3 regions of the Pseudoalteromonas sp. QJM3NY_22 genome follow, and region 2 is predicted to be linked to each of the others. Evidence: predicted binding sites of a transcription regulator. Region 2 holds the regulator's gene; each other region holds the start of a gene.
The links. Region 2 encodes LexA, which represses DNA repair genes until DNA is damaged. Its sites were predicted from a motif close to TACTGTATNNNNATACAGTA; they were not measured.

Region 1: the regulator LexA is predicted to act here: its motif matches at 8,756-8,775, upstream of ruvC (crossover junction endodeoxyribonuclease RuvC).
Region 3: the regulator LexA is predicted to act here: its motif matches at 2,080-2,099, upstream of uvrD (DNA helicase II).

What each region holds. Positions count from the first base shown of each region.
Region 1 is NZ_CM149655.1:1,649,048-1,659,692, reverse strand. Features, by position in the region: tRNA gene AC0VZ4_RS07445 (tRNA-Lys) at 1-24, opposite strand, end outside; tRNA gene AC0VZ4_RS07440 (tRNA-Lys) at 105-180, opposite strand; tRNA gene AC0VZ4_RS07435 (tRNA-Lys) at 245-320, opposite strand; tRNA gene AC0VZ4_RS07430 (tRNA-Lys) at 381-456, opposite strand; gene ybgF (tol-pal system protein YbgF) at 628-1,377, opposite strand; gene pal (peptidoglycan-associated lipoprotein Pal) at 1,391-1,933, opposite strand; gene tolB (Tol-Pal system beta propeller repeat protein TolB) at 1,968-3,326, opposite strand; gene tolA (cell envelope integrity protein TolA) at 3,336-4,262, opposite strand; gene tolR (protein TolR) at 4,267-4,698, opposite strand; gene tolQ (protein TolQ) at 4,685-5,389, opposite strand; gene ruvB (Holliday junction branch migration DNA helicase RuvB) at 6,545-7,555, opposite strand; gene ruvA (Holliday junction branch migration protein RuvA) at 7,563-8,180, opposite strand; gene ruvC (crossover junction endodeoxyribonuclease RuvC) at 8,183-8,707, opposite strand; gene AC0VZ4_RS07380 (ABC transporter permease) at 8,837-10,645, opposite strand, start outside.
Region 2 is NZ_CM149655.1:151,969-162,613, forward strand. Features, by position in the region: gene AC0VZ4_RS00780 (NnrS family protein) at 1-978, shown strand, start outside; gene hmpA (NO-inducible flavohemoprotein) at 999-2,180, shown strand; gene AC0VZ4_RS00790 (endonuclease) at 2,276-2,929, opposite strand; gene AC0VZ4_RS00795 (hypothetical protein) at 2,973-3,113, shown strand; gene AC0VZ4_RS00800 (TonB-dependent receptor) at 3,119-5,830, opposite strand; gene AC0VZ4_RS00805 (hypothetical protein) at 6,254-6,634, shown strand; gene AC0VZ4_RS00810 (PaaI family thioesterase) at 6,645-7,085, opposite strand; gene AC0VZ4_RS00815 (M12 family metallo-peptidase) at 7,320-8,810, opposite strand; gene lexA (transcriptional repressor LexA) at 9,074-9,691, shown strand; gene coxB (cytochrome c oxidase subunit II) at 10,152-10,645, shown strand, end outside.
Region 3 is NZ_CM149655.1:4,164,416-4,175,060, reverse strand. Features, by position in the region: gene uvrD (DNA helicase II) at 1-2,015, opposite strand, end outside; gene AC0VZ4_RS19305 (hypothetical protein) at 2,319-2,543, shown strand; gene AC0VZ4_RS19300 (YacL family protein) at 2,660-3,028, shown strand; gene dut (dUTP diphosphatase) at 3,126-3,581, shown strand; gene AC0VZ4_RS19290 (dCTP deaminase domain-containing protein) at 3,602-4,165, shown strand; gene AC0VZ4_RS19285 (dCTP deaminase) at 4,165-4,686, shown strand; gene yrfG (GMP/IMP nucleotidase) at 4,725-5,372, opposite strand; gene nudE (ADP compounds hydrolase NudE) at 5,434-6,006, shown strand; gene cysQ (3'(2'),5'-bisphosphate nucleotidase CysQ) at 5,999-6,802, shown strand; tRNA gene AC0VZ4_RS19265 (tRNA-Met) at 6,939-7,015, shown strand; tRNA gene AC0VZ4_RS19260 (tRNA-Met) at 7,177-7,253, shown strand; tRNA gene AC0VZ4_RS19255 (tRNA-Met) at 7,395-7,471, shown strand; gene AC0VZ4_RS19250 (trimeric intracellular cation channel family protein) at 8,023-8,637, shown strand; gene AC0VZ4_RS19245 (YifB family Mg chelatase-like AAA ATPase) at 8,672-10,183, shown strand; gene AC0VZ4_RS19240 (response regulator transcription factor) at 10,180-10,645, opposite strand, start outside.

The sequences.
Region 1 (10,645 bases), 1.5 Mb from region 2:
CTCTACCAACTGAGCTAATGACCCGCTCATGCACCTATTTAAAATAAATAAGCTTACGTAAATCCGCCGATTGATACCAAACCGTATTCACAAGGAATAAAGAATGGTGGGTCATGATGGATTTGAACCATCGACCAATTGATTAAAAGTCAACTGCTCTACCAACTGAGCTAATGACCCGCTCTGATATAATTGTCTGTACTAAAGTCTAATTTAAACCATTATATTATTTATAAATATAAAATGGTGGGTCATGATGGATTTGAACCATCGACCAATTGATTAAAAGTCAACTGCTCTACCAACTGAGCTAATGACCCGCTCTAATTTAACAACTTTAAATACTACGTAAATCCGCCGATAAAAGACCATTTTAAAAATGGTGGGTTATGATGGATTTGAACCATCGACCAATTGATTAAAAGTCAACTGCTCTACCAACTGAGCTAATAACCCGCTCTTTTTGCCGCATTTCGAGTGGGGTAACCATTCGTTTGCTGCGGGCGCTTATAATACTTATTTATAAAATGAGTGCAACCGAAATTGTCTCTTTTTTTAAGTTTTCATGCCTAGTTGACCAATTTTAGACCGCTTATGACAAAAAGCAGTCTAATCAAGCCGATTCAATTATTTTGATAAGCGTTCTGTGGCCAATTTTGCAGCAGTTGTACTTGGATACTGATTAACAAGATCATTCAGAATTTTTAGAGCTTCCTCTGCTAAACCTTGCTCTTGCAAAAGTGTTCCTAGCTTTAACATTGCATCTGGTCGTTTATTTGAATTAGGAAATTCATTAACGACCACGCTAAAGTGCTCTATTGCTTTTACTGGCGTATTTTTAATCGTCAGCAATTGCCCAAGCCAATAATGTGCATTAGATGCATAAACTGAGTTTGGGTATGACGTTAAAAAAGTTTGAAACTCAGGAATTGCTTGATCATAACGCTTATCCTTCATTATAAGCGCTACAGCACGCTCGTATGCTTCGTTTTCAGATAAATCATTACTGTATGTCTGTGCATCACTTGGTTGCGTATAATCAGCTGCAGGCGCTACAGCAGGTTGTGCATATGCTTGGCTTACGCGATTTTCAATTTCTTGATAAAGTTCGCGTTGACGCTGTAGTACTTTTTCAAGCTTATAGCTTTGTTCTTCAGTTACGCCACGGATTTGACTCACTTCATCTTGTAATAGATTAAGTTGTTGCTGTAACTCTACTTGTAAAAAATTACGCGACTGCATCATGCTCTCTAATGATGCTAAACGCTTCTCAATACTTGATTGTGAACCTGCAGCTTCTGAAACAGGAGCGGGAGCAGCCATTAACTGGGTGCTCCCGCTCAATATCATGGCTGCCAAAATAAGTTTCGGCTTCATAATATCTCTTATCTTAGTAAACAAGTACCGCACGGCGGTTTTTAGCGAAAGCTGATTCAGTGCGAGATTTAACCATTGGCTTCTCTTCACCGTAGCTTACTACTGACATTTGGCTAGCTGAAACACCTAAACTTTGTAAGTATTTCTCAACCGCTTGGCCACGGTGCTCACCTAGTGCAATATTGTACTCTGGCGTACCGCGCTCATCTGCGTGGCCTTCAATTAGTACTTTAACTGATGGATTTTGAACTAAAAATTCAGCATGAGCACGAAGTAAGTCAGCGTATTTGCCTTCAACTGTCGCTTTATCAAAATCAAAGTAGATTACTTGCTCTTGGCGTAGTGCTTCGTATTTTTGACGAAGCTGCTCTTCTGCTTGTTGCTCAGGAGAGATTGTAGCCACTTCAACTGTGTCTGTATTTGTCGATTGCTCAACAACAGCTTCATTTGTTTGATTTGCAGCACTTTCATCAATATCCGAAGATGAGCTACAAGCTGCTAATGTCATTACTGGCACAGCAATTAGCAGGCCTTTAAGTATTTTGTTAAGTTGCATTAAGTAGATTCCTATTTTGAGTAAACCAGTAATATTACTGTAAATATGGCGACCAAGCTGGCGCCTTTACTTGTCCGTCAAGCACAGGTAAACGGGCTTTAAAGCGACCGTCCATTGATACCAGCGCGAGTACCTGTTTATTATTATGAAGCGTGCTATAAATAATCATCGAACCATTTGGTGCTATGCTCGGTGATTCATCTAGGCGAGTTCGCGTTAATACTTGAAACGCACCCGTAGCAAGCTCTTTCTTAGCAAGATGGTACTGCCCGTTGGTACGGTTAACCATCACTAATTCTTTACCGTCTGGTGTTATCGAACCCGCAAGGTTCATATCACCATCAAAGGTCAATCGCTGTGACCTACCAGTTTTTAAATTTAACTTATAAATCTGAGCATTACCACCCCTTTCAGAGGTAAACACTATATCTTGACCATTTGGATACCAAGATGGTTCAGTATCTATACTACGATGTCGCGTAAGACGTGTTTCTTTGCGTGTTGCCAAGTCTAATAAGTAAACTTCTGTAGCACCCGTTTTGTCTTTAGAAAGCACTAAAAGAAGCTTTTTACCATCTGGCGAAAACTGCGGAGCACCGTTAATACCGCGATAACTTGCAATAACTTCACGCTTACCGGTATACAAATCTTGAATATAAATTTGGCTTTGACGGTTCTCAAATGTCACATACGCTAATTTTGTGCCATCAGGTGACCAAGCCGGTGACATTAGTGGCTCTTTCGAACGTAGTAACACCTGTTCGTTAAACCCGTCATAATCTGATACAACAAGCTGATAAGGCTTATCATCACCATCACGTACAATTACGTACGCAATCTTGGTTAAAAAAGCACCTTTCTCACCCGTTAATTTCTCATAAATGACATCACTAATACGATGTGAATAACGACGGAAACCACTTATGCCAATAACACTATCTCGTGCTTCTAAAATATGATCTTGGCTTTTAAGTAACTTACCATTACTCATCATTTGCGTTTCACCACCCGTGATTTGACCACGAATAACATCGACTAACTCATAACGAACTAAATAACGCCCATCAGTCTGTTGCTCAACTTCACCAACAAGTATCGCTTCAACACCTTTATTAACCCAAGATGCATAATCAATGTCAGCATCTTTGTTTGGTTGTTGCGGCATTTGTATAACATCTACAGGCTTAAACTTACCACTACGCATGAGATCTGCAGCAATAACATCACTTATTTTTTCAGGAATTGGGCCAACACCATTGTATTTAAACGGCACAATTGCAATAGGTCTTGCACCATCTACACCTTCCGTTATTACAATTTCAAGGGCTGCGTTAGCAATGCCCTGAAAACCAAATAACAGCACTAAACAGGCAATTTTTACTTTGTTGAACATATCATTCCTTTAAAATTCTGGCTTGATTGTTAAATTAATATTCTTAAGTTGTTCGAATACGTCTTTGTCTTTAGATACCGGTAATGTGTCAGCCATACGAACAGCCCTAAGTGCAGCCTCACAGACTAGTTTATCGCCGCCTAATGATTTAACTTGTGTTACTAAACCATTAAAGCCTAAACGAATATTTACTCGGCACTGCTGATTTTTCATTTTCTCGTCGATCAGTAAGTTCTGCTGAATACGCGCCATAATTAGAGCGCGATATTTATCAACTTCACCCACGACTTGTTGTTGACGTATTTTACTACGCGCAGCCTGCTCTTTAGCAAGTTGTTCTTGTAACATTTGTTCTTGTAGGGCCTGTTGACGCTGTTGTTCAGCCTTTTTAGCACGTTCTTTAGCCTCTTCATCACGCTTTTTACGTTCATCTTCAGCTTTTTTAAGTGCTTCTTCCTCAGCTTTACGCTTATCGGCAGCTGCTTTTGCTGCACTTTCAGACTCTTGCTTTTGTTTTTCGGCTTGTTTTGCTTTAGCACGTTCCTTTTGTTCTATTGCGCGTGCTTTTTTAGCTTGTGCTTGCGCCTCGGCTGTTTCTTTTTCTTTAGCCTTACGTTCTTGCTCTAATTTCTTAATATGACGGGTTTCTGACTCGCGCTGTTTGCGCGCATTTGCAGCTCTGCGCTCTAAATCACGGATGCGTTTGTCTTCTGCCTTTTTTTTGTCTTTTTCTTGCTTTTTGAGTTCAGCTATTTTCTGCTCAACCATTTTTTGGTCAACTGTCACAGCTGACACCGCTTTATCAACATCAGGTATAGCTTTATTAAGCGTTACTTCCATAACCTTTGGTGCTGGCGGGTGAATGTTTGCCGATGCATATAAAAAACCACCCAGCGCTACATGCAAAACTACTGATTTAATTAATGAACTACTCATACCGTTATTTTGTCCCTTCGAAGGATTCTGTCATTAATCCAACTGACGGTACACCGGCACTTTTTAAAAAGTCCATTAAGAGCAATACCTCTTGGTATGATACTTTTCCAGATCCCTTTATCATTACAGGTACATCAGGATTTTTCATTAGCTGTAACTTAATCACAGCCGCTACATCAAGCGCCTCCATCGGAGCCTCTGGATCAGTCCCTACACTAACGTAATATTTACCTTGTGCGTCAATCGAAGCAATAATAGGTGGCGCATCTTTAGTATCAACTAAATCTGACTCCGTCATTTTAGGCAAGTTGACTTTAACACCATGTGTAATAAGTGGCGCTGTTGCCATAAATATAATCAGTAGCACCAACATTACATCAATGTAAGGAACTACATTAATTTCTGCGACCGGACGGCGCTTCTTACGCTGATACATTCGCTTGGGCCTCTATTTGTGTAGCTGCTTGACGGTGTAAAATATTAGCAAACTCTTCCATAAAATTAATGTAGTGAGATTCTAGCTTTTCAACTTTATTAGAAAAACGGTTGTAAGCAATAACAGCAGGAATAGCTGCAAACAAACCCATTGCTGTGGCAATAAGTGCTTCTGCTATACCAGGTGCTACCATCTGCAACGTAGCTTGTTTAACTTCACCTAATGCTATAAAAGCATTCATAATGCCCCATACAGTACCAAACAAGCCTATATATGGGCTAATTGAACCCACTGTCGCTAAAAATGATAAGCTTGACTCTATTTTCTCTATTTCTCGAGAGAGTGCCACGCGCATAGAGCGGTGTGTACCTTCCATTACAATACTCGCACTTTGAAAGGTATTTTTCTTATGTCGTGCAAACTCTTTAAAACCGGCTGTAAATAGAGCTTCAATACCTTCAGATTGACCGTTACGTGATGAAATTTCGTTATATAGCTTACTTAAATCAATACCAGACCAAAATTTTTGTTCAAACTTTTTAGCACTTGCTAACGCATCTGATATTGCTTTTTTACGCTGAAAAATAATTGCCCATGACATTACAGACATAGCAACTAGCCCTAACATTACTAGTTGAACAAGCAAACTGGCTTCTAATATTAAATCCAAAAAATTAAGCCCTGATCCCACGTGAAACTCCTAAATAGTATCAAAATACGTCAAATTGATTGATTTGTGTAAATATGACCGCTCGTGCAGCCAAAAGTTGCACATAGTGTATCGAGTCCATTTCAAACTGACAACGATATTGCTATGAATAAGCAACAAAAAACGTTGAAATAACCTTTATTTCGCAATTATCTAGCAAAAGAATTTAAAGCCATTTCCGCTATTTAATAATGCGCTCAAGATATGCTTAAATATACAAGTAAAACACCATAAAACGCCTCATTTATTCAAAATCACTGCATAAACACTCAAAAAACTTAAACAAAATCTAAAGGTGATAGTAAAACTAATAGCGACAAGCAGTACAAAATCAAACTTAATCACTAATTTTCATCAACTTACAAACAGAAAAAAACATTAATGAACAAGTTTTAAACAACCAGAAATTTCATTGCATTAGTTTTTATAATCCGAAATTATAAATTTTCTAGTTTGAATAATAAATATATATTGCGTATTATCTCCCCATACCGAGCTGGCACTGAGTGAAATAGCTTCATTAAGCAAAGTTCTTAGTAATAGGATATTTTATCGTATTGCATTGTTTTACATTTTTAGGATAAAACCTAGTTGTGTAAAATGTAGTTCCCCAAGATTACTTCCTTCAACTTGTTGTTTACCCGCATTTTTTGCGGTTTTTTTTTGCCAAAAAAATTGAAATCATTTAATAGCAATTTGCTTAATTGAGTGATCTATTTTGAGGTAAGAAAATCGTATCGATAATAAGGCAAAAATTTCGTTATTTAGTTGTTATCACTCATTGCTACTGCATTGCTCTGCATCCATGCAGTCGTATATCAGAAATTTTTAACACTGTTAACGTCAGATTTAATCCCCCTAATTGATTAAGTATTATTGCAAACTAAACAACACTGTAACAGCCTAATACGATAACGGCTATGCAATATACTCTATCTATCGAATAGCCCGCAGCATAGCCACGCAAGTCTTAACGCTCTGTGAATTAAGAGTTAACTGATTATATAGTGGGTAAAATTGTAATAACTTGGTTTAGAGTAACTATGTGAAAATATGGTGGGTAACATTATAAAATTAGGTATACGCGCTTGCTGTACATTTACTTATGCAAGCGCAAGTGATTAATTGAAATTTAGATTAAGTCGTCTTTTTTGGCATTAATCCAAAGTGATGGTATGCACTGTCAGAGACTATTCGCCCGCGAGGTGTGCGCTGAATAAATCCTTGTTGGATCAAAAATGGTTCTATCACATCTTCTATTGTTTCGCGCTCTTCGCCAATAGCAGCCGCTACATTGTCGAGCCCTACTGGGCCGCCCATAAATTTTTCAATTATCGCGAGTAAATATTTACGGTCCATATAATCAAAACCACTTTTATCTACGTCAATCATATCAAGGGCTTGCTTAGCTACATCGGCGTTTACTGTGCCGTCAGATTTTACTTGAGTGTAATCGCGTACACGGCGCAATAAGCGGTTTGCAATACGTGGTGTACCCCGCGAGCGCTGCGCGATTTCGGTAGCGCCATCGTCACACATTTCTAAATCAAGGTAATGTGCTGAGCGCCCTACTATGTGCGATAAATCTTCTACAGAATAAAACTCTAATCGCTGCACAATTCCAAAACGGTCACGCAGTGGCGATGTAAGTGAGCCTGCTCGTGTGGTTGCACCAATAAGTGTAAATGCAGGTAAGTCTAATTTAATAGAACGCGCAGCTGGGCCCTCACCAATCATTATATCAAGCTGGTAGTCTTCCATTGCGGGATACAGTATTTCTTCAACTTGCGGGCTTAGTCTGTGTATTTCATCTATAAACAGAACGTCGCCTTCTTCTAAATTGGTCAGTAACGCAGCTAAATCGCCTGCTTTTTCAAGTACAGGGCCTGATGTTGTTTTAATGCTTACGTGTAATTCGTTAGCGACAATATTTGCAAGCGTGGTTTTACCAAGCCCAGGTGGGCCAAATATTAATAAATGATCAAGCGCTTCACCACGGGTTCGGGCAGCTTCAATAAAAATTTCCATTTGCTGCTTAACATGAGGCTGGCCTCTGTAATCGGCTAAAAGCTTAGGCCTTATTGCACGATCTATAGAGTCTTCATTTGTTTTTTCAGTCGCATCAATTAAGCGATCCGCTTCAATCATGGGTTACTCACAACATAGATTTTAAAGATTCTCTAATAAGAACCTCAGTAGACATATCGGGTTTACTTATCGATTTTACGGCTTTTTGAGCTTGTGGCAATTTATAACCTAATGCAAGCAGTGCCGATACGGCATCATCCGCTGCATTATTAGCAATTGTCGCATCGCTCATAGGCTCTATTACTGCGCTGTCGCTAAATGGCGTAAATAAATCATTACCCCAATCTTTTAGTCTGTCTTTCATTTCGAGTACTAAACGCTCGGCCGTTTTTTTACCTACACCGGGTAATTTAACAAGCGATGTTGAGTCTTCGTTATTTACACAACTTACAAATTGCTTTGCCGACATGCCCGATAAAATAGCTAAGCCAAGTTTTGGCCCTACGCCATTTGCTTTTAATAGCTCTCTAAACAAAGCACGTTCAACTTTATTATTAAAACCAAATAATAGTTGAGCATCTTCACGCACTACAAAGTGAGTGTAAACAATCGCATTTTCACCAATTTTTGGTAAATCGTAAAAACAGGTCATTGGCATTCGTACTTCGTAGCCTACACCACTTACTTCGAGTAATATTTCTGGTGGCTGTTTTTCGACTAAAATACCATTTAAGCGGCCTATCATAATTATTTCCTTAAACGTCCTCTAACGGTTTTGCTTGCGCTGCCCGCTAGTTTAATTAAATTTTGTTCTGAATGGGCGTGGCAAATCGCAATAGCGAGTGCATCAGCTGCATCGGCCTGTGGCGTACCGGGTAGTTTTAAAATATTTTTTACCATGTGTTGCACTTGTGTTTTATCTGCGCCACCGTTGCCTACTACTGCTTGCTTAATTTGCCTAGCTGAATATTCAAATACGGGTAAGTCGGCCATTGCAGCGCCAACAATCGCAGCGCCTCTAGCTTGGCCTAGTTTTAAAGCTGAATCGGGGTTGTGCGCCATAAATACTTTTTCAATGGCAAAGGTTTCTGGCGAAAACTGCTCAATAAGCTGTGTAATGCCTTGGTAGATCATTTTAAGCCTAATCGGAAAAGGATGATCGGCTAACTTAATACAGCCACTGCCTAAGTATGTAAATTTAGAACCTTGATGGGCAACAACACCATATCCGGTCAAACGTGAACCAGGATCGATCCCTAAAATAATGGCCAAACAGCGCTCCATTGTTATTATTTTTAAATTACGCTAATAATGCCAGAGCACTGTATAAATTACCAGTACAAAGAAAAACAAAAATGCCCACAAACTAGGTGGGCATTTACAGGAGCATGTTAGTTTAGCTTACCCTAGGGCACGCACTAACCCTTGGGTGTTTTGTTTAAGTGTTCGGGCAATCATTAAATAACCTAAACCTGCCACAAATACGCCACCAGCTACCGGCCCAATAACCCATATATGCGGATGCAACTTACCTGCTAGGTCAAACATTTGTTGCTGCACAATCAAAAGCGCTATATCGCTAAAAAATACGGCAACTAAACCAGCTAAGCCACCTAGTAATAAAAACTCATACAAGGTCGCATTTTTAATTAATCGGCTTTTAGCGCCAAGCGTTCTAAGTATGACAATTTCTTGCATACGCTCACCTAAACTAGCTTGCACTTGCGATATAAGTACAAGCGCGCCACACAGCACAACAATTGCAAGTACAAAACCAATGGCGAGTGATACTTGCGAAATAGTTGTTTGTATTTGCTTAACAAAGTTATCAATATCAATGGCTGTAATAGTAGGGTAAGTACGCAATAACTGGCTAAAATCACGCTTTTGATCTGGGTTTATACGTACCGACGAAATATACGTTGCCGGAAAATCTGCAAGTACATCTGGGCTTAAAATAATAAAAAAGTTAGGTTTAAGCGTGGCCCAATTAACTTTGCGCACACTGGTGATTTTAGCATCGAACGACTGCGAACCAATTAAAAATGTAAGCGTATCGCCTATCTCAACATCTAAACGCTCAAGCATCGACTCCTCTACTGAAGCCTCAGCCGTCGCATTTTCACCAAACCACGTGCCTTGTGTTACTTCATTTTGATCAGGCACATCCTTAAGCCATGTAAGATTTAGCTCACGACCAATACCTGCACGTGCTTCTTCGTCTTTTTTCTCGTTGTCTTGCAACGATACAGAACGCGCTACCAACTCGCCGTTTACCGCATTTACACGTCCACGAATAGTGGGATAAAACTCCGATACCTGAATATCTTTTTGAGCTAAATATTCATTAATTGGCTCGAGCTCATTTTGCGTAATATTAACTAAAAACGCATTAGGTGCATCGTTTGGTAGTTGCGACTGCCAATCAGATATCATATCGTTTTTAAGTACCACTAAAAACAGCAGTAATTTAATCGCTAACGAAAAGCTAATTAACTGTACCGCGTTCACATTTGCACGCTTTTGAATAGACGCAATTGCAAGCGACCAACTATTACCAGGTTTTAAGCCAAGCTTTCGACCGCCACCAAATATTAATTTAGATACTAAAAACAGCACACCAATTAGCGCAAGTGTTGATATAAACAAAATAAGCGTTATTTTTATGTTGTTGCTAAATAACCACATTAATAAAAACACGGTTAGCGCACTCATACCTAAATGCACACGACTTACTGCCAACTTGTCACCTAAGTTACGGCGCAGTACTCTAAGCGGCGGAATATCAAATAAATCAAATAATGGTTTAATAGAAAACATAACAGCACAAATTACGCCGGTGCTTATAGCCACCAGCCAAGGTTTAAAGCCACCTAAGGGTAACTCTGTGCCCATACTTTTTGATAAGTAACTTGTTGCTATTTCTTGCAAACCATAACCAATTAACAGCCCTATACTTACCGCCATTGCACATACAAGCAATAAATGCAGCATGTATATTTTGCGGATCATTGAGCGGCTACCGCCGAGCGTTTTCATCATCGCTACTGGGTCGTATTGGCGTTCACAATAACGTTTTGCTGAAACAGCTATAGCCACTGCAGCCAAAATAATACCTAATAGGCCGGCAAGTAATAAAAAGCTCTCTGCGCGGTTTAAACTGTTTGAAATGGGTGATTGGCGGTCTTTAACGCCATACCATTGTTGGTT
Region 2 (10,645 bases):
ACCGCTGCACAAACATGGACAGGCGTACCGAGCATAAGTGGCAAAGCCCTTATGTGGCTTACGTTTATATGGCTTGCAGCGCGCTTAGCCTTTTTTGTGATATTGCCTGATATTGCTCATTTTAATTTATATGCTGCACTTACATTACAAGTTATTTGGTGGCTAGGCGCCATAGCCGCGTTGGCTAATATGTTATTAAAAGCCAATAGTAAAAGTAACTATCCGTTTTTAGCTATTTTAGCTGTGCTTTGTGGGCTCAATGTATTGTATTTAATACTTGTTTTAAAACAAAACATGCAGCTTGCACTTGGTGTGGTTGATACCGCAGTACTGGTAATTACTTTACTAGTTGGCATTGTTGCGGGTCGCGTTCTACCATTTTTTACCGCTAAAGGTCTAGGTTTAACCGCACAAGTTCGCACTCCTAAAATAGATAAAGCGGTGATGTATTTATCTATTTTGGCTATCACTTTATTTTTCATCAACAAGTTGTTTTTGAACACGATTAATCCTGCGTTGGTTGTTGCAACGGTTGCTGTGCTTCATCTGGTCAGGGCTGGTTTTTGGTGGGATAGCAAGGTATTGAGAGTGCCGTTGTTATGGTCTTTACATTTTTCCTACCTTGCTCTAGGTGTTGGTTTGATGCTGGTGGCAATAAGCTTTTATAGCAGTGCAATACAATTTAAAGATGCGCTGCACTTAATCACTATTGGCACAATAGGTATGATGATTTTAGCAATGATGACGCGTGTATCACATGGTCATACAGGGCGTACACTCGCTATTCCTCATTACATGGCTGTTGCTTTTGCATTTGTGTTAGTAGCCGCTATTACTCGTTCATTACTCCCTTTTATTATTGGGCCTCACCTTGCTTGGCAAATAAGTGCTTTGCTGTGGCTAGTGGCTTTTTCATTATTTTTAATTCACTGCACACCTATATTAACGCGGCGTCGTGTTGATGGGCGTCGTGGTTAGTTCATCCATAGGAAACACATATGTTATCTGATAAAACCATTGAGATTGTAAAAAGCACAGTTCCGTTATTAGCGCAGGCGGGTAAGGTTGTTACCGATCATTTTTATAAGCGTTTATTTAGCCATAATCCTGAGCTTAAAAATATTTTTAATATGGCGAATCAAGATACAGGTCGTCAGCAATTTGCACTTTTTAATGTATTGGCTGCGTATGCACAAAATATTGATAATTTAGCCGTATTAAAAGAAGCGCTAACACGTATTAATCATAAGCATACAAGCTTGAATATTTTACCTGAGCATTATCCTATTGTAGGTGCGCATTTAATTGGTACATTAAAAGAGCTTATTCCTGAGCAATTTACTCCCGATGTTGAATACGCTTGGCGCGAAGCTTACGGCGTACTTGCTGATATTTGTATAACCGAAGAAGCTGCTTTGTATGAGCACAGTAAAAATAAACACGGTGGTTGGGCGGGAACTCGCCAATTTAAAATAACCAACAAACAGGCTGAATCAGCACTCGTAACGAGTTTTACACTTACGCCAGTTGATGGCGAAGCTGTTATTACACATAAACCAGGGCAGTATTTAGGTATTAAAGTTAAGCCAGAGGGCGCTGAATATGAAGAAATTCGCCAGTATTCTATTTCACAAAAAAGTAACGCTAAAAACTACCGTATTAGTGTTAAAAAAGAGCTACAGCCAAAGCCTGGTATGGTGTCTAATTATTTACACTCATTAGAGCAAGGCACTATTGTTGAGTTATACCCGCCGGCAGGAGACTTCTTTTTACGCAATAACACAAACCCAGCGGTACTCATTTCAGCAGGTGTTGGGCAAACGCCAATGCTGGCTATGCTTGAAACGTTATTAAGTGATGATTTTAATCAAGAGATTATGTATTTACATGCCTGCGAAAATACTCAGCAGCACTCGTTTTCAAAATATTTAAATGATCTAACAGCGCAGAATAACCACTTGCAAACAATAACGTGGTTTAATCAAGCGACAGAGGGCGCTGATTTTACAGGGTTGATGAGCTTAAACGCAGTACAAGCACAGCTACCATTGAGTAATGGCGACTTTTACTTGTGTGGCCCTGCGGGGTTCATGGTATTTATAAAAAACCAATTACTTGGGCTCGGTGTTAAAAGTGAGCATATTCATTACGAAATATTTGGCCCGCATCAAGACTTATAATATCGTTTAAAAGTGGGCATATTTTAGATAAGTATTTAGCCTACTAACTTAATCGCGCACTATAAGGTTTACTCAATAGTGCGCAACCAATTAAATTATAGCTTTTTAGTATCACTTTGCGCTGCAAACGTTTGTTTTTGCCATGCATTAAAGAGCTTTTGTTGCTTATCTGATATCTTTAAACCGTAGGTTTTTTGCATATAAGCATAGGTGTCGGCTATACGTTTTCGCGCATAAACAGGCGGTTCAACTACACGTTGTTTAAAGTTTACTTTTACTTCGCAGCGGCCATACTGTGTGGCGTTTTCGTTAAGCATGCCAAATCGATAATTGGAGCGATCGGCATTAATTTCGCCAATAGCTGGCGCTAAGTTGTTTATATCGGCTTCCATTTTTCTAAATTTAGCACTTACTTTTCTACAATTTTTTCGCCCGCCATCTTGCCAACATTGTAGTTGATGACCAAATTCCCACGCCGGAACAATGTGTTCCCACTCAATGCGTAGTGCTCGCACGTTTATCTTACCTGAGCGTGTAAGCGTATTTCTCGGAACGTAACCACAGTTTGCGGGATCTGGAACGAGTTTTTTACCTTCTTTTTTAATGTCGCAGCCGCAGTAGATGCTTTTAGCGTTGTCAGGTAGGGTTTTAATAAGGTGTTTTTTTGCAGTAGAAAAACGGGTGAACTGCTCCGCCGATACCGAAACACACAAAAAACAAGCCAATAAGGCCAGAATAAATCGAGTCATATCCATCACATATGTGAACTACAGGAATGGCTAGTTTAAGCTGTTGATTAAAAAAGATAAAGAAGACTTAGAATTTAGCTTGAAATGGTTACTGGTACTTGCTCTTTTTATTTTTATAAAAAAAGCTGATAGTGCGGGGAAACTATCAGCTTTGTATAAGCTATTTAACCTGAGCTTTGGTTAAGATACTTACATACTATAGCGAATACCTAAAAAGAATTGCCTACCAGTATGATTATACTCTCGTGGTAAATTAAGAGTTCCGTCACCAGTGGTATACAAACGCTCGTATTCATCGGTTAAGTTAATAGCTTCAAATGTTACGGTTACATTGTCATTGAGGTTATAAAAAGCAGAAAGGTCATAATGTGCTGGACCTGTTGTTGCTTCTTCAGCATTACCATTACTGCCAGTATAATCAGTAATGTAGTTATCGCGTTTATTCATTGAAACGCGAGCGCCATAATTTTCTTCTTCGTAATAAAGTGTGAAATTATATGAATTTTTAGAAAGCCCCGTTATTTCTCCTGCGGATACGTGAGTGTAGTTAGAAACAATACCGGTATTTTTTAATAACCCCGGTAAAAAGCTAAATGGCTGTTGATATATTAGCTCAATACCTTTAACAACAGTTCCCTTGCCATTTACAGGTACGTAATGGGTGTAGGGTGTTGTTCTTGGGTCAAGTGCACTTGATGGATCGTATTGCGGATCGTTATCAATGAAAGGTAAGTATGCAGGGTCAACTAATTTTTCTTCAGTTGAGCTGGTGATGAAAGTACCTATATCTTTATAAAAACCAGTTAAAGCAAGTAGCGACTCTTCATCAAAATACCATTCGATACCTAAATCAGTATTTGTTGAGGTGAATGGGTCTAAAAATGGATTACCTGCACTGACTGTTCCATTTAAATAGGAGAATGATGGGTTACCTGGGTTTAGTGAGCCAAGGCTTGGACGAGTCATGGTTTTGGATAACCCTAAACGTACAACAACATCTTGCGTTGCATCCAGTGCTAAATTTAAAACAGGTAAAACATTATCATAACTATTTTCAATTTCAACAGGATCGCTTTGAATAAAGCCCGTTGATGTTGTTTCTGTTTTTACATAACGTAAGCCTACATTTGTTCGTAGGAGCATATCAGATATTTCATATTCAAAATCTGATTGAATATAAGCAGCGATGGTTTCCTCTTCAACTTCCCAGCTTTGTGCACTTCGCGCCGTCCACTCTTTATTGAGTAGTTGTGATTCAATTGCATCAAAATCGGCCACAATAAATTGCGGCAACGTACCATCATAGCCTGAGCCATAATCATCGAAAGGCATTAATTGTGAAAAGCCGACGGATGACTCTTGATCCGGAAATCCATTAATTTGCGATTCATCATAGTTTACTGTTCTATCGTTATAAGCAACCCCACCTTTGATGCTCATAAAGTCTGTTTCGTAAGTTAAATCTAATTTGGCAGTATCATTTTTTCTGAGTACATCCGTAGCACGAAGTTGACCGTCTGTTAAATTAAATGAACTTGCATCTAAATTATCATAGCCATAATCCATCACTGCAGTATTTGCGCTATTTCCAAAATCAATTGAGACGGTATGAGGTGTATTGCTGGTCATATTATAACGATATTGCTCAGAGCGAGCATTTGACTCAGCGGTGCCGATCATTGCATCTAATTTTAAGTAGTCAGATAGGTGGTATTTACCAGATAACACATACTGTTTAAATTTTGTTTTAGATACCTGTTGACGGCTTTCTGCACGGGACTTTACTCCACTAAATGTACCTGCCTGAATTTGTTTTCCATTTTCGGCAACTGTAATAGAGTCTGGAGTGATCTCGCTAAATGTATTTCTGAACATTTCGAAGAAATTATACATCGTACGACTGTTGTCGAGGGTAGAATGCAAGGTATCGAAGGTAATTACTAAGTCATCGTTAGGCGCATACTGTAATGAGCCTGTAAAACCTAATCTATCTTGTTCATTACCAAAAAAATCAGGGCGGGGAAGTCGAGGAGTCCATAGGCAATTTACATCATCAACTTGCTCACCTTCAAATTCACAATTTCCCACATCAGTAGTGCCAATAACGTCAGTATTTGATGTGTCAGCATAGACACCGCCGCCATCTTTGACAGGGGTTGTCCAACGAACAGTACCAAAACCTTCTTGGCGAACTGTGCGCTCTGATTTGGCGACAGAGAATAAAGCCCCAAAGGTATCGTCAGCAAATGTATTACTGATCATAAATACCATTCTAGGGTCTGTCTCTTCTGTTAAATCGTTATAGCCTGCCTGTGCCGACGCAGCTACATGAAGACCGGGGGAATCAAAAGGTTTTGCTGAATACATATCGACAGTACCTGCAATACCTCCTTCTTCGGTTGCAGCTGTTGGTGATTTTTGAATATCAACGCGATTGAATAGCTCTGATGCAAAGACGTTAAAGTCAAATGCTCTGCCGCCATTTACACCACCACCCGAATCAGTCCCATCTGTACTAGCAGGAACTTCCATGCCATTAAGGGTTGACCGAGTAAAAGACGGGCCTAAACCACGTAGAGTAATTTGACGTCCTTCGCCTCCTTCTCGCGAAATTGCGACACCAGGGATCCGCTGTAGTGACTCTGCGATATTTAAATCTGGAAATTTACCAATGTCTTCGGCTGCAATTGATTCCGTGGTATTTACTTCAAATCTTTTGGTAGCCAGTGATTTATTAAGAGATGATCTGAAACCTGTAACTTCGATTAACTCAATTTCACTTTTCTTTTTTATATTTGTTTGTTCGGCTTCTTCAGCACTGATTTGAGCTGTCGTGCTAATTAATAATGCACTAATAATGTAATTAAGTGGCCTGAGAGTGAATTTTTTTGACGTTTTCATTGTGTGTTCCTGCTGAATTTAGGTAATGCCACTCAGTTCAGATTTTGCACTTATTTTTTGTGTTATAAGTAAGCGTAAATATGAGTGAGGTGTGTTTGGCTTTATTTAAATACACCTATTTAAACAGTGTATTTAACCCGCACATTTAAAATGCCACCGGTGGCATGTGAAAGTCAAGGTTATTTTTTATACTTTTTTAAACAATAATTCACTTAATTTTAATCCTCAAAGGTCAACAGGCCATGGAGTTTATAAAAAAGTATTGTTTGTACTTAAAAATGATAAATATTAAATAATGGACTATAAATGCGTAAAACTATCTATTTACCATATAAAACAGCTTATATTACATAGTTGATTTGGTATAAAAGTAAAACTGCGTTAAAGTTTGCGGTGTAATCATTAGAGGATAAATACTAAACAATGTCGGAAATTCAATTTTTAAATGTAGATCTTGAGCTTGAATCAAAGCAAGATATTAGTTTGCTAGTGGCAGACTTGAAAAAAGTCGCGACGATTTTACATTATGACAAAGACGAATACCGTCAATTAGCCCGCATTGAAGCAACAGGTGTAGTAAACACGCCTGACAAAGCAATAAACCATATATGTGAGCTTATTGAATCGTGTTCGCGCAACGCGCTAAAGCAATGGTTAAGCTGTTCACGTAGAACGTTTGATATTGGTTTTGAATCAGGCACATCGCCTAAGTGTTTTAACCAAGCTTTAGATGCAGATACATTATTACGTATATCTGCTATTGGTGCGGGTATGGAAATTACAATTTACCCAATCGAAAAGTAACAGTAAGTAATTATCTTCGCTCTACTACGGCTGCGGTCATTCTTGATACGCAGCAAAGCTCGTTTCGACTATTAGTAATTTTTATTTCCCAGACTGAACTACGCTTACCAATATGAAACGCTTTTGCGGTGGCTGTTAAAGTACCATTACGAGATGCTTTTAAGTGACTGGCGCTAATTTCTTGTCCGACACAATAAAACTGAGTGAAGTCGACTACGAAGTTAGCTGCATAACTTGCTACTGTTTCGGCAAGCGCTACGTTGGCTCCTCCATGCACCATGCCCATTGGATTATGATGCGCTGGTATGGCAGGCATAGTTGCTACGAGGTAATCATCACCAATTTCGGTAATTTCAATTCCCATGGTTTTCATTAGTGTACCTTGGCCGTTTATACCCTCATCTAGCTGTTTGCAAAACTCTAAAGTAACAGGTTGATACCAAATACTCATAAGCTTACCTTTTAAAATAGTAGTAAAAATATGGCTTATATTTTCATAAAGTTAAGATAATGAAAATAAAAAAGTGGATCTAAATTTATAGCCAGATAGCGTGAGGCGGATAGTAAGAAGTAATAATAGGGATATCGTAGTTTATTGATACAATCGAGCAGTAAAGAAGAAATCCCCCTAGGCTAAATATAAGCAAGCAGCATAATGTTACTTGCTTATACTGAGCCAGATCTTTTATTGGTAACTAGCTATTAACTCGACATTACTAAAAGCACTGTAGCCTTTAATCATAATAGAGTAATTACCAGTGCGGGTGTCGCTACAGCTTTCATTATTTCCGTTTTTATACGGTCGGCAATCGTAGTTACTGCTCGTTGCAATTGCATTATATTTTACATGTAGGTCAACATCCCCAGTGCCATTAGAGGTCGAAAATGTGACTTGCTCAGCTTCACTTGGCACTGTAAAAGTAAACAATTGCTCACTGTTTCGATCACCACTAACAACGATAGATTGGTTATTTTGCAGTGTATTGTTATTTACCGGTGGGCTAGATGCAGATCTAAAATTTGCAATTGTGGGGTTTGTTAAATTTAAGGCTCTAGCGTTATCGTGTTTTGATGGAGTTCCCATAACACTTCCGCTGTATGATTTGTTTGGATTTGACCAGTAATTGATTCTTGTGCAGTTATTTGTGCAGTTATAAGCCATTACTGAACGCCATTGTGATTGAGGTTGCTGATAACCATGGCCGAACGAATAAGGAGATGTTGATGGATCGTTTTCAGGGTTATGACGAGCACCTTGTAAATGACCAATTTCATGACCGAAAGAGTAATAGCCGGTTGCACAGTCATAATCAACCATCGCAAATGCGCTGTTAGCATTTGCACCAATTGCTTTGGCTTGGCCACAGTAGCCGTTAACGTCGTTTATTAATATGACTACATCAGCACCGTATTGATCTCGTAGTGTGTGCGCTTCATCCATATAACCATCGTTTTTGGCAGCTAAACGATTTAAATCCGTACCTGAATTTGTAGCTTCAGTATAATTAACTCGGCTTACATGGGCCAAACTAACAACTGCATTGACACCTGAGTTTTGGTAACCCTGATTAGTCTCTACTATTGCAAGATCAATCAAGCTATTAATATCACTAGATTTTTGTTCTGCGGCTGGGGTGTATAAAACGAGTAAGCTAATATTGCTTTGCGCGTTAGTTGCCATAGCTGTTTGGAAGCTTTGTTCTGTTAAAATTTGTTCACTGATTGAAATAGTGTTATTAGATTGTTGATAATCGGGTGCATGCTCAGCAGGTTGCTTGGCAGGATCTAATTCAATAAAATTATGACCAGAATGTTTATTCGGTTGCAATTTATAAACATGTTCATTTACCTTTATCGTACCAGAAATCCCCTTTGTAGATTTTATCAGTGTTACTTCGTCACCATCTAAGCTTTTACCTACCCAGATTAAGTTACCAGTTGCTGATGTACTTGCTGTACTTTTGATAAATTCAATGTCACTTCCCTGAACAGGTAAAAAGAATGCATTGGTTTTTGCGCTTAGTTCGAAAAGCGGTTGCCCAAATTGAGATTGAGCATTACCTTCTTTATTAATGTTTTGCGTAAAGTTAGAGTGCTGCACTTCGAAAAGTGGGACTTGGGCATACGCATAGCCGCTAAACAATAAGCCAATAAACAATGGTGAATATTTTTTCATTTGATAATCCTTTTAAGTGTTTGTACACATAAAGTGCACATGCTAATAAGTTGTTTTCAATTTATTAACATGTGGCTGTCATCAAATTAGCCCTTAATCGTAAATATAAAGATACGAATGTTTATTTTATGTAAGCATTCGTTGTTTCTACATAAGTGTAAAAGTGATTTATTAACAGCAAGCAATCAATGTAATTTAAATTTGCGATTTTTATTTAACTGTATATACTCACAGTTAAATGTACTGTATGGAAAACCAGTTGTATGCGACCATTAACGAAGCGCCAAGCTCAAATTCTCGAATTAGTTAAAGTTTTTATTAAAGACACTGGTATGCCTCCTACACGTGCTGAAATTGCACAAACATTAGGCTTTAAAAGTGCCAATGCTGCTGAAGAGCATTTAAAAGCGCTTGCTAAAAAAGGTGCTATTAAGATGAAACCAGGTGCAAGCCGAGGTATTCAACTTGTTGAGGAAGAAGAGCCTGAACAGTTAGGTTTACCTCTTATCGGGCGAGTCGCAGCGGGAGAGCCTATTTTGGCGCAAGAGCACGTTGAGAGTCATTGTAAAATTGATCCATTAATGTTTAAACCTGCTGCTGATTTTTTATTGCGCGTTAACGGTATGAGTATGAAAGATATAGGTATTATGGATGGTGATTTGTTAGCTGTGCATAAAACTCAAGTTGCAGAAAATGGACAAGTTGTAGTTGCTCGTGTTGATGATGATGTTACCGTAAAGCGGTTTGAAAAAGCAGGCCGAAAAGTATTATTGCATGCTGAGAATGACGACTTTTCGCCAATTGAAGTTGATCTAGAAAATGAATCTTTTAATATAGAAGGTTTAGCCGTTGGAGTTATTCGTAACGCTGATTGGATGTAGCTTTTAATTTATTTTTATGAATGCGTGCTTTTTAGCACGCATTTTTGTTTTAACATTAGCACTAAAAATAGGACGTAAACAGCCAACTAATTATTTTAGCTGTAAATTTTTTTGCACTTATATTTTCCCCCTCCGAATGCGTTAAACCCCTTTGTTTTGCTCATATTTTGAACTTTCTGTTGACTACTGACTTTTTATTAATTACTCAATATCACCTGATTGTTTTTTATACTAAAACTTGCTTGTTGTTCGTTTTTTAGCTAATTATTAATGTGCTGAGCTAATAATAACTCACAGCTTTTTAGTTTTGAGAACACACAATATACACAAACTCGTTGTTGGCGCAGCAAAACCAATCAATATTAAATAAGATTGGCTAAAAAAATAAAAATAACGAATTGGCGTTTAAGCCGTATGCCTCTTCGCTTTGCATTCGCAATAGCATCAAAGGAGCCGTCACATGGGTAAACTGACCTCTACCTTGTGGCTTATATTATGTGTTTTTTCGCACTCAGTTTTGGCGAACAGCCAATACAATATGCGCAAAGGCGTAACCGATATAAGCAATAATGTATATCAGCTGCACATGACCATATTTATAATATGTTGTGTGATTGGGGTGATAGTGTTCGCAATTATGTTTTGGGCACTTATTCATCACCGTAAATCTAAAGGGGCTGTACCTGCCCAATTTCACGAAAGCACTAAAGTAGAAATACTTTGGACTGCAATTCCGTTTGTTATTTTAATTGCTATGGCAGTACCAGCCACTAAAACCCTTATTGCAATGGAAGATGCCAGCAAAGCTGATCTCACTATTAAAATTACGGGTTCGCAATGGAAATGGCATTATGAATATATGGGCGAAGATGTAGAGTTCTACTCTATTTTATCTACCCCGCAAGATGAAATAGCGAATCTTGCAGATAAAAACCCTAACTACTTACTTGAGGT
Region 3 (10,645 bases), 400 kb from region 2:
TTAAAGCCACTGTCTTCAAATGCGGCATGGCTAACTGATGCGCTAAAACGCCCAGCGGCAGGTGGACGAGAAACCTGTGTTTTAATACGGATTTCTTCTACGCAGTCTTCAGGGATTTCGCGTAAAAAGCGTGATGGGCTATGGTACTTTTCTTGGCCGTATAAGCGGCGACTCTCAGCATGGCTAATGTATAACTTATCCATTGCTCGTGTCATGCCTACATAACAAAGGCGGCGCTCTTCTTCTAAGCGACCCGACTCTTCGTTACTTTGCTGAGAAGGGAACATGCCTTCTTCTACGCCTACCATAAACACTAGCGGAAACTCTAAGCCTTTAGCTGAGTGAAGTGTCATCATTTGAACGGCGTCTTCGTGTTCTTCTGCTTGTCCTTCACCTGACTCAAGTGATGTATGCGCTAAAAAGCCTTGTAGTGGTGAGCTGTACTCTTCGTCTTCAGGCAGCTCATACTGATCACACGCACTAATTAGCTCTTCTAAGTTTTCTACGCGAGCACGGCCTTTTTCACCTTTTTCGGCTTGGTACATTGCCATCAAGCCTGAGGTTTGAATTGTGTACTTGGCTTGCTCATGCAAAGTTAGATCGCTAATTTTATCTTCTATTTGTTCAACGAGTTCTACAAACTTACTTACTGCGCCAGAAGCACGACCAGATAAATGCTGTTGTTCTACAATTGCTTTGGCGGCATACCAAAGCGGTAACGATTCTGCTCGTGCGCAGTCGCGTATATGGCTCAATGTTTTATCACCAATACCGCGTGCTGGCGTATTAATTACGCGCTCAAATGCGGCATCGTCTTGACGATTACCTACTAGGCGTAAGTACGACAACGCATCTTTAATTTCTTGTCGTTCGAAGAATCGCATACCACCATAAATACGGTATTTTAAGCCTTCTTGCAGCATAGCCTCCTCGAGTACACGAGATTGCGCGTTACTACGGTATAAAATTGCGGCATCTTGTAGGGCATTACCTGCATTTAACCAGCTTCGTAGTTTGCTACTTACAAAGCGTGCTTCGTCTAATTCATTAAATGCCGCATAAATAGAGATTGGCTCGCCGTCATTACCGTCGGTCCACAAGCTTTTACCCATACGTTCTGAGTTATTTTGAATTAATGCGTTAGACGCTTTCAAAATAGTTGCAGTTGAACGGTAGTTTTGTTCAAGGCGAATGGTTTCTGCGCTAAAGTCAGTTAAAAATCGTTTAATATTTTCGATTTTAGCACCGCGCCAACCGTAAATACTTTGGTCATCGTCGCCTACAATCATGATACTGTTTGTATCGCCTGCAAGTAACTTTAACCAAGCATATTGAATGGTATTTGTATCTTGGAACTCGTCTACGAGCATATGTGCAAAGCGTTGCTGATAATGACGTAGTAACGTAGGGTTATTTTTTAATACTTCGTAGCTGCGTAGTAATATTTCAGCAAAATCAACTAGGCCCGCTCTATCACAGGCCTCTTGATAGGCGGCATAAACACGCAGCATCATTTGCTCGTTAATATCGTATGCTTGAATATCTTTAGGGCGAAGTGCTTCATCTTTTTTGGCGCTTATGTACCAGCCAAATTGTTTAGCAGGCCATTTTTTATCATCAATATTCATCGATTTTAATAAGCGCTTGATCATCCGAAGTTGATCGTCAGAGTCTAAAATTTGAAAGGCTTCAGGTAAGTTAGCTTCACGGTGATGAGCACGTAAAATACGATGCGACAAACCATGGAACGTACCAATCCACATACCACCTACAGGGGCTTTTAGTGTTTCTTCAACGCGGCTGCGCATTTCTTTAGCCGCTTTATTAGTAAAGGTTACGGCAAAAATACTGTAAGCAGATGCTTGCTCAACTTGCATAAGCCACGCAATACGATGAACTAACACTCGTGTTTTACCAGACCCAGCACCTGCTAACACCAGCATGTTTTGTAGTGGGGCTGCAACGGCATCGCGTTGTTTGTCATTTAAGCCATCGAGTAATTGTGAAACGTCCATCGTTACGCCTTTTTAATCAATATTGTGGGCAGTATAACAGGTGTTTTTGTTAGGCTAAATAAAATACTGTTTTTATAAACAGCTATTTATAAAATAGCCTTAAAAACGAGTAACTTGCTAATTTTTTGAACAAACAAAAAAGCGTAAACGCACAATAAAAATTGCTAATTTGACCTAAAGTTAGCAAAATTTACTAACTCTCTAAATCTAGGCTAATTTAACTATTTGATTTGTAAGCTTTAATAAATTGGCATAGAGTGTGTAAGTAAATAATTATAAAATCAAATAAATACAGAGGTTAGTATGGCAGATCAAGGTTCTGGCGGTAACGTAATCGCAGCATTATGTAATATATTTTTTCCAGGTTTAGGGCAGTTAGTGCAAGGGCGTATTTTAGCGGCTATATTTTTTGCACTCGCTATTATAATAAGTTACGCACTAATTTATGTGCTTGTAGGCTTTGTACTTGTGCCTATTATTTACTTATGGTCGATTATTGACGCAGCGCGTTATAGATCGCGAAGTTAACGGCTTTAAAGTTGAGTAAAATAGCGCCCATGTGGCGCTATTTTACTTTATATATCCTGTGGTTTACGGGCGTTTACGTATATAATTACGCAATTAAAGATTTACAGGCAAACCCTATGGAATATCAATTTATTCGTGACCCTATTAGTGGGCTACGTATTAAAATAAGCAGTGAACACGCTATTATTGGTCGCTGGCTAAACGAAGAAATAGGCAAAGACAAAGTAGCCATGGTGCAAGCGCTTATTGCATCGGTGAACTCAAGCTATGAGCCGCTAACGCTAAAAGGCCAAGAAATAGATTTAATATTAACCAAAGACGAAGCATTATTTGAAGCCCATGCGCTTCATCAAGACAGCGAAGACCTAATAGCGTATCAAGATGACGATTTAGCGCTTGAAGAAAATGGTTTAAGTAGTGGTTGTGGCTTTGAAGATTTCATTGATTTAATTGATTCATGGCATGAGTTTACGACTTCAAGATAAGCATAACTAGCACACTAATAAAAATATACAGCAATGCACAATCAGCATTTTATCTGTATTATTCTGTTTATAAACTTATTCAAAGTAGAAAGTGAAAATGAGAAATATTGATTTAAAAATTATAGATAAGCGCCTAGGCACTGAATTCCCATTACCAAAATATGCAACAGAAGGTTCTGCTGGTATTGACCTTAGAGCTTGTATTGAAGCCGATCTAGTTTTAGAACCTGGGCAAGTTGAACTTATTCCATCTGGTTTTGCTGTACATATGAAAGATAATGGTCTTGCCGCTACTATAATCCCTCGCTCAGGATCTGGTCATAAGCATGGCTTAGTCATGGGTAATTTAGTTGGGCTTATTGACTCAGATTATCAAGGGCAAATATTTATTTCTCTTTGGAATCGCAGTAATAAAACATATACAGTTGAAGTGGGTGAAAGAATAGCTCAGCTTGTGTTTGTACCAATTGTACAAGTAGGTTTTAACGTTGTTAACGAATTTGATGCGACTGAGCGTGGAGAAGGTGGTTTTGGTAGTTCAGGTAAAAGCTAACTAAATACTAAGGATAGTCTATGATACTTGCAAAGGATTTAGAAAATAGAAGAATAGATATAGCTCCTCTGTGCACTGATTCGGCAGAGCAGGTTTCTGTTGATCTTAGTGTCGGCTCTATGTACAAGAAAGCTGGGGATTCTGATTGGAGAAATATCACAGATAAAGTCGTGATTTCGCCAAACAGTTGCTTACTTATCTGTACAGAACAGACAATAAAGATGCCGAATAATGCCTTTGCATTTTTGTCTTCTAAAGGAAGTCTTGGTGCGAAGGGAATCCTCGTCGCAAATACCAAGGTAGATCCTTTATTTGAAGGAAAGCTACACATACCGGTTTTTAACGTAGGTAATAAAAAAGTATCTTTATCAGCGAAGGATAAATTTTGCTCTCTGACTTTTTTGACGACAGAGCATCCAATTATTGGCGACAGTACCAGAAATGCTGTAAATATTGAACCTAGTGATACAAGTATAATTAAAGACTTCTTCAGTAACCATACACCGCATGTAATCACGGGAGTTGTGTCTATTTTAGCATCGCTAATGGCAGTTCTTTTAACATACCTACTTACAAAGGCATAATGATGATTCTGACACAAGTTGCACTTAGAGCTCTAGTTGAAAAGAATGCAGTGGTTAGAAGGAACCAGGATGTTGTTGTTGATACAACATCAATAGGGCTCCATTTAGATAATCAGTTTACTAAATATGCACCTTATGATGGTGAGGCTTTTACTCCACCAAGAAAAATGGAAACAACAACGACGACATTAGGTGAAGGACAAGACATTATTCTTCCGCCTAATGGTAAGTTGCTTGCGTGTACACAAGAAGAAATCGTATTACCTACTAACAAATTTGGATTGGTACAAACCAAGGGCTCAATTGCTCGAGGTTTTCTGTTTGCTCATGTTTGTGATGGTCAAATAGATCCTGGGTATAGAGGAAAAATTACTTTGGAATTAATTAATATGAGTGAATTTTACTATAAATTAGTACTAGGTATGCCTATAGCTTCTTTATTTCTTTTTGAAACGGACACTGATGTAGCAGGTTATGCTGGGCGCTATCAAAATTCAATGCACCCAACAGCCATGGCTTAAAAGAGCATTACCAAAAAGCTAGTTTATCCAAAGTTGAGTTAAATAATCTTACGATAGTCGGTAACACTCAGGTAGTCGGCTATTTCATTATGTGGTTGTTGGCTATCAGGGTTCGCAACTGCAAGTAAGTGCTCGATGCCGTATTCTCGTGCGGCATTTAATACCGGCACACTGTCATCTACAAACAAAGTGCGCTGCTTATTAAACCCTAAGTCTTTTTGTACTTGGTGCCACAAACTTTGTTGCTCTTTACTCACTCCATATTCATGAGTAGACACTACACCATCTAGGTAGTTATCAATCGCTGTATGCTCAAATTTCAGCATGACACTTTCAGGGTGGGCGTTGGTAAGTAAAATTAACTCTTTGCCTGCTTTTTTAAGCTCGGTTAAAAAATGAGGTACGTCTTCGCGCATTTTAATTAAATGCTGAGACTCTCGTTTAAGCTCCATTATAGGCAAGCTTAATTGCTGCTCCCAATAATCTAAACAATACCACTGTATTTGACCGCTCACAGCCTGATAGCGTTTTAAAATATCTGCTTTAGCTGCATCTAGGCTAATGCCTCTTGCTAATGCGTGTTGCGCAGGGATAACGTTAAGCCAAAAATGACTGTCGTAATGTAAATCGAGTAATGTTCCATCCATATCGAGCAAAACGGTATCGATTTTTGACCAATTTAACATAGGAATTTCAACTTATAAGGTTTATTATTGAACTAACTGCCATGATAGCAAATTAACGCCAATGACACAGAAAAAGCACCCAACACCACCACAAATCCTCAGTAACAATGTTGTTGCTAAAAGTCGCCTGTTTACTGTGGAGTCTTTAGAGTTAAAGTTTTCTAATAACGAAGAGCGCCAGTATGAGCGAATTCGCGGCGGTGGCCGGGGAGCAGTGATGATTGTTCCGTTAAGTGCAGATAATGAGTTACTACTTGTACGTGAATACTGTGCGGGCACAAACAATTACCAGTTAGGTTTTCCTAAAGGCTTAATTGATCCGGGCGAAACCCCAGAGCAAGCTGCTAACAGAGAGCTTAAAGAAGAAATTGGCTTTGGTGCTGAGTATTTTAAACCATTAAGAACAGTAACAATGGCGCCGAGTTACTTTAATGCCACAATGCATATTTTATTTGCTAAGCAATTATACCCTCAAACCCTTATTGGTGACGAACCTGAGCCGCTTGTTGTTGTTAAGTGGCCATTAACTCAGTGGCAGTCATTATTAGAGCAAGAAGATTTTACCGAAGCACGCAGTGTTGCAGCTTTGCTATTATTAGATAAGTATTTAGCGTCTGGAGCTGCCGATGAATAAATTAATCGAACCGTGTATTGAATTAGCTGAGCGCGCTGGCGATGCAATTATGGCCATTTATAAAAAAGGCGATATTGGTCAGCAAGAAAAATCAGACAACACGCCTGTTACCAAAGCTGATTTAGCAGCAAATGACGTACTGGTTGCTGGATTAAAAGTCTTAGCGCCCGATATTCCAATTATGTCGGAAGAAACACCTATACCAGCACTCGCTGACAGACAAGACTGGCAGCGTTATTGGTTGCTCGATCCGATGGATGGTACAGGCGAATTTATTTTAGAAAGTGGCGACTTTGCAGTAAACATTGCATTGATTGAAAATAACCACCCAGTGCTAGGGGTTATTCATTGGCCTGCCAAAAGTGTGACTTATTTTGCTACAGCTAAAAATGGTGCTTTTAAACGTGAAAACTCAATTGATAAGCAAATATCTGTAGCGCCACCAGAGAACTTAACGCTTGCAGTGAGCCGCCGCCAAAAAATAGAAGCGGTGAGCCAGTATTTAAATAGTCAGTTTACAACGATAGCTGTTGGCTCCTGTTCTTTAAAAGCTTGTATCGTTGCAGAAGGCAAAGCAGATTGTTTTTTAAGAATTGGCCCAACGGGTGAGTGGGATACAGGTGCTTCGCAAGTTATTATTGAAGAGGCGGGTGGTTGCATTACCGATGCAGAATTTAACCCGTTAACGTACAATCAACGCGAGAGTACTGAAAACCCTGACTTTATTGTTATGGGCCATCCTGATTGGGAATGGCAAAAAATGATAAATCCACACCAAAGATTGAGCGCAGAATAGCGCTTTGGTTGCTTTTTGTTCACTTGAACAGCATTAAGTAGTTTAAGCCTTGCATTATATGTTTATTCCTATATAGTAGCGCTCTCTTCAAGGCAGGCTCGTAAATATTACGAAAATGTTTTAAAGAAATTATAGTCGCGGGATGGAGCAGTCTGGTAGCTCGTCGGGCTCATAACCCGAAGGTCGTCGGTTCAAATCCGGCTCCCGCAACCAATATTTTTATTGAAATTTGGTGCAATAGGTAGTTTTAAAAGGTCGTCGGTTCATTCTTCACCTTCACAACTCCCGCAACCAATTTCCTTAGGGATTGAGGTTGCTGTAAACTCTAACTTAAGAGATAAAATAAAGTAGTCGATAGACTTAAAATATACAGGCGCGGGATGGAGCAGTCTGGTAGCTCGTCGGGCTCATAACCCGAAGGTCGTCGGTTCAAATCCGGCTCCCGCAACCAATTTTTTATAAAGATTTAGTGCAGTAGGTAGCTTAAAAAGGTCGTCGGTTCACTTTCCACCTTCACAGCTCTCGCAATAAATTTTTAATTGGAAGCCAAGTTGTAATGTAAGCAACTTAAAACAAGTCTACAAATTTCAGGCGCGGGATGGAGCAGTCTGGTAGCTCGTCGGGCTCATAACCCGAAGGTCGTCGGTTCAAATCCGGCTCCCGCAACCACTGAAATTAAATATCTAAAAAATTAAAACAAAATCGCACTCTTTATTGAGTGATTTTTTGCGTTTGGAGTTTAATAAATTATTATAAATTTAAATCCACTGTTAGTGCGTAAAACACTTTGCACAAGTAAGCGAAGGTCGTCGGTTCGCTTTTTACAAACTCAAGCTCCCGCAACCACTGAAATTAAATATCTAAAAAATTAAAACAAAATCGCACTCTTTATTGAGTGATTTTTTGCGTTTGGAGTTTAATAAATCATTATAAATTTAAATCCACTGTTAGTGCGTAAAACACTTTGCACAAGTAAGCGAAGGTCGTCGGTTCGCTTTTTACAAACTCAAGCTCCCGCAACCACTGAAATTAAATATCTAAAAAGTTAAAAAAAATCGCACTCTTTATTGAGTGATTTTTTGCGTCTGAAGTTTGGTAAAATTCTTTATATTCTGCTTTATTTAATGACTTTCCTCTAATACCTGTAGCCTTTAACAAATAAATTTTTTAAAAGAGTATTTTATGTTAAAACGGTTAAAATATTTTAAGTAACAATACACATGACAGAACTTTATCACTGGTTTGATTTAATAGGCATTGCGGTGTTTGCTGTATCGGGCACTTTATTAGCGTACGAGAAAAAAATGGATGGCTTTGGAGTCGTAGTTTTAGCTACGGTAACCGCAATTGGTGGTGGTACAGTACGAGACCTAATTTTAGACGCTCCTGTGTTTTGGTTACACGATCAAAGTTACTTTTTTGCCATACTCGCTTCAGTATTTGTTACAACACGCCTTATAAATAAGCAAAAGCCGATACCTCATTATATTTTACAAACAGCGGATGCGTTTGGCTTAGCTTTTTTTGCCGTAATGGGGGCGCAAAAAGCGCAACTTGCTGGTATGCCTGATATGACAGCGGTAATAATGGGTGTAATTACAGGCTGCTTTGGTGGATTAATTCGAGATGTACTTGCCCGTGAAATCCCTATGTTATTAAAAGGTGAGCTTTACGCTATTACCTGCATAGCGGGAGGCACTGTTTATACACTTAGTATTGGTATTTCGTTAGCAACCGAAGTGGCAATGATATTAGGTATGTTAATGACCTTATTACTTCGTTTAGCTGCAATAAAGTGGCAAATCACATTACACGTTTTTAAATATCCTGACTAAACTGGTGTAATCACACCATTTACTAGGATAAGGAATGTCTTTAGCTCGTATATTTTCTCGTGCCCAAGTGGGTATAAGCGCCCCTGAAGTTATTGTAGAAGTTCACCTAGGAAATGGTTTACCCGCTTTTCATATTGTAGGCCTGCCCGAAGCGTCAGTTAAAGAGTCGAAAGATAGAGTGCGTAGTGCGCTCGAAAACTCTCAATTTGGCTTCCCCGATCAACGAATAACCGTAAATTTAGCCCCTGCTGATTTGCCAAAAGATGGCGGGCGGTTTGATCTTGCAATTGCTGTGGGTATTTTAGTTGCCTCTGGACAAATAGTGTGTCCTGATATTCATAAATACGAGTTTTATGGTGAGCTTGCACTTAATGGTGAGGTGCGTGGTGTGAATGCTATTTTACCTTCGGTACTTGCTGCAAAAGAGCAAGATCGCTGCTGCTTTTTACCCTTTGCAAATGACAGTCTAGCAAGCCTAGTTAATGGCGTTAAACGCAAAGCCGTCAGTTCTATTCAAGAAGTGTGGGGGGACTTACTTAATCAACAACCCTTGCCATTAAATATAGAGTACCCCGACTGTACGCAAGCCCCTGACTTTTTGCTCGATTTAAGCGATGTGAAAGGTCAGCCTGGCGCAAAGCGAGTATTAGAAATCGCCGCAGCTGGCGGGCATAATTTACTTTTTTTAGGCCCCCCAGGCACTGGTAAATCAATGTTGGCCCAGCGAATGGCAACTATAATGCCTACTATGTCGGACGATGAAGCTATTTCAACTGCTGCGCTTTACTCTATTATTGGGCAATCTATAGATTTAACTAATTGGCGACAGCGGCCATTTCGTAACCCGCATCATACGTGCTCAGCGGTTGCTTTGGTTGGTGGCTCATCAAACCCTAAACCGGGTGAAATTTCATTGGCACATAATGGAGTGCTTTTCTTAGACGAATTACCAGAGTTTGAGCGTAAGGTGCTTGATTCACTGCGTGAGCCGATGGAGACTGGTACGGTTACTATTTCACGTGCAGCTAGGCAAATGGAGTTCCCAGCGCAGTTTCAGCTTATAACCGCATTAAACCCAAGTCCAACAGGGAGCCATACTGATAAGCGAGCAACTCCCGATCAAGTTATGCGTTATTTATCGCGCGTGTCGGGGCCTTTTATTGACCGTATTGATTTACAAATAGAGCTTCCTCGGTTAACGAGTGTTGAATTACAAAGCACTCAGCCGGAGGAAAGTAGCGCTGAGGTTAGAGTAAGAGTTGAAGCGGCTTATTACCTACAGTTAAAACGCCAAGGTAAGGTTAATGCGAGGCTTAATAATAAAGAAATGAGTGTGCATTGCGTATTAGCGCCTGCAGAGTTGCAGTTCTTAGCCAGAGCAAGCGAGAAGCTGTCTTTATCGCCACGTTCTTATCATCGAGTGATAAAAGTGGCGCGTACTATTAGTGATTTAAAAGGCACTGAAAATATTAGTTTAAATGAGCTTAAAGAGGCACTTAATTACCGTGCTTTTGAGCGCCTTATTGCGCAATTGACTAAGTATTAAATAGAAAGCATATAACCTTTACCGCGTACGGTAACAATGCGTTTCTGATCTTTTTCGTCATTTAACTTTTTACGTAAACGACCAATAAGTACATCAACAGTGCGATCATTTGGGCTCCAATCTGGCTGGCCTATTTCTTCTGATATTTTTTCGCGGGAAGTTGCTTTACCTGCATTACTAATTAAACAAATCAGCACTTTATGCTCGGCTTCAGTTAAGCGTGATTCAGCGCCCGCAGCAGTAATTAATGTGCGGTTATCGGGATGAAGCTTAAAGTCAGCATACTCTATAAACTCTTCGCTTTCGTCGTCTTCTAGGTTAACGGCAACACGCTTATAGAGTGCGCGCATGCGTAGCTCCAACTCAAGTAAATCGACGGGCTTACAAATATAGTCGTCAGCACCTTGAGCAAGACCAGCAATACGATCGGCTTGGGAGTCACGACTCGATAATACAATAACG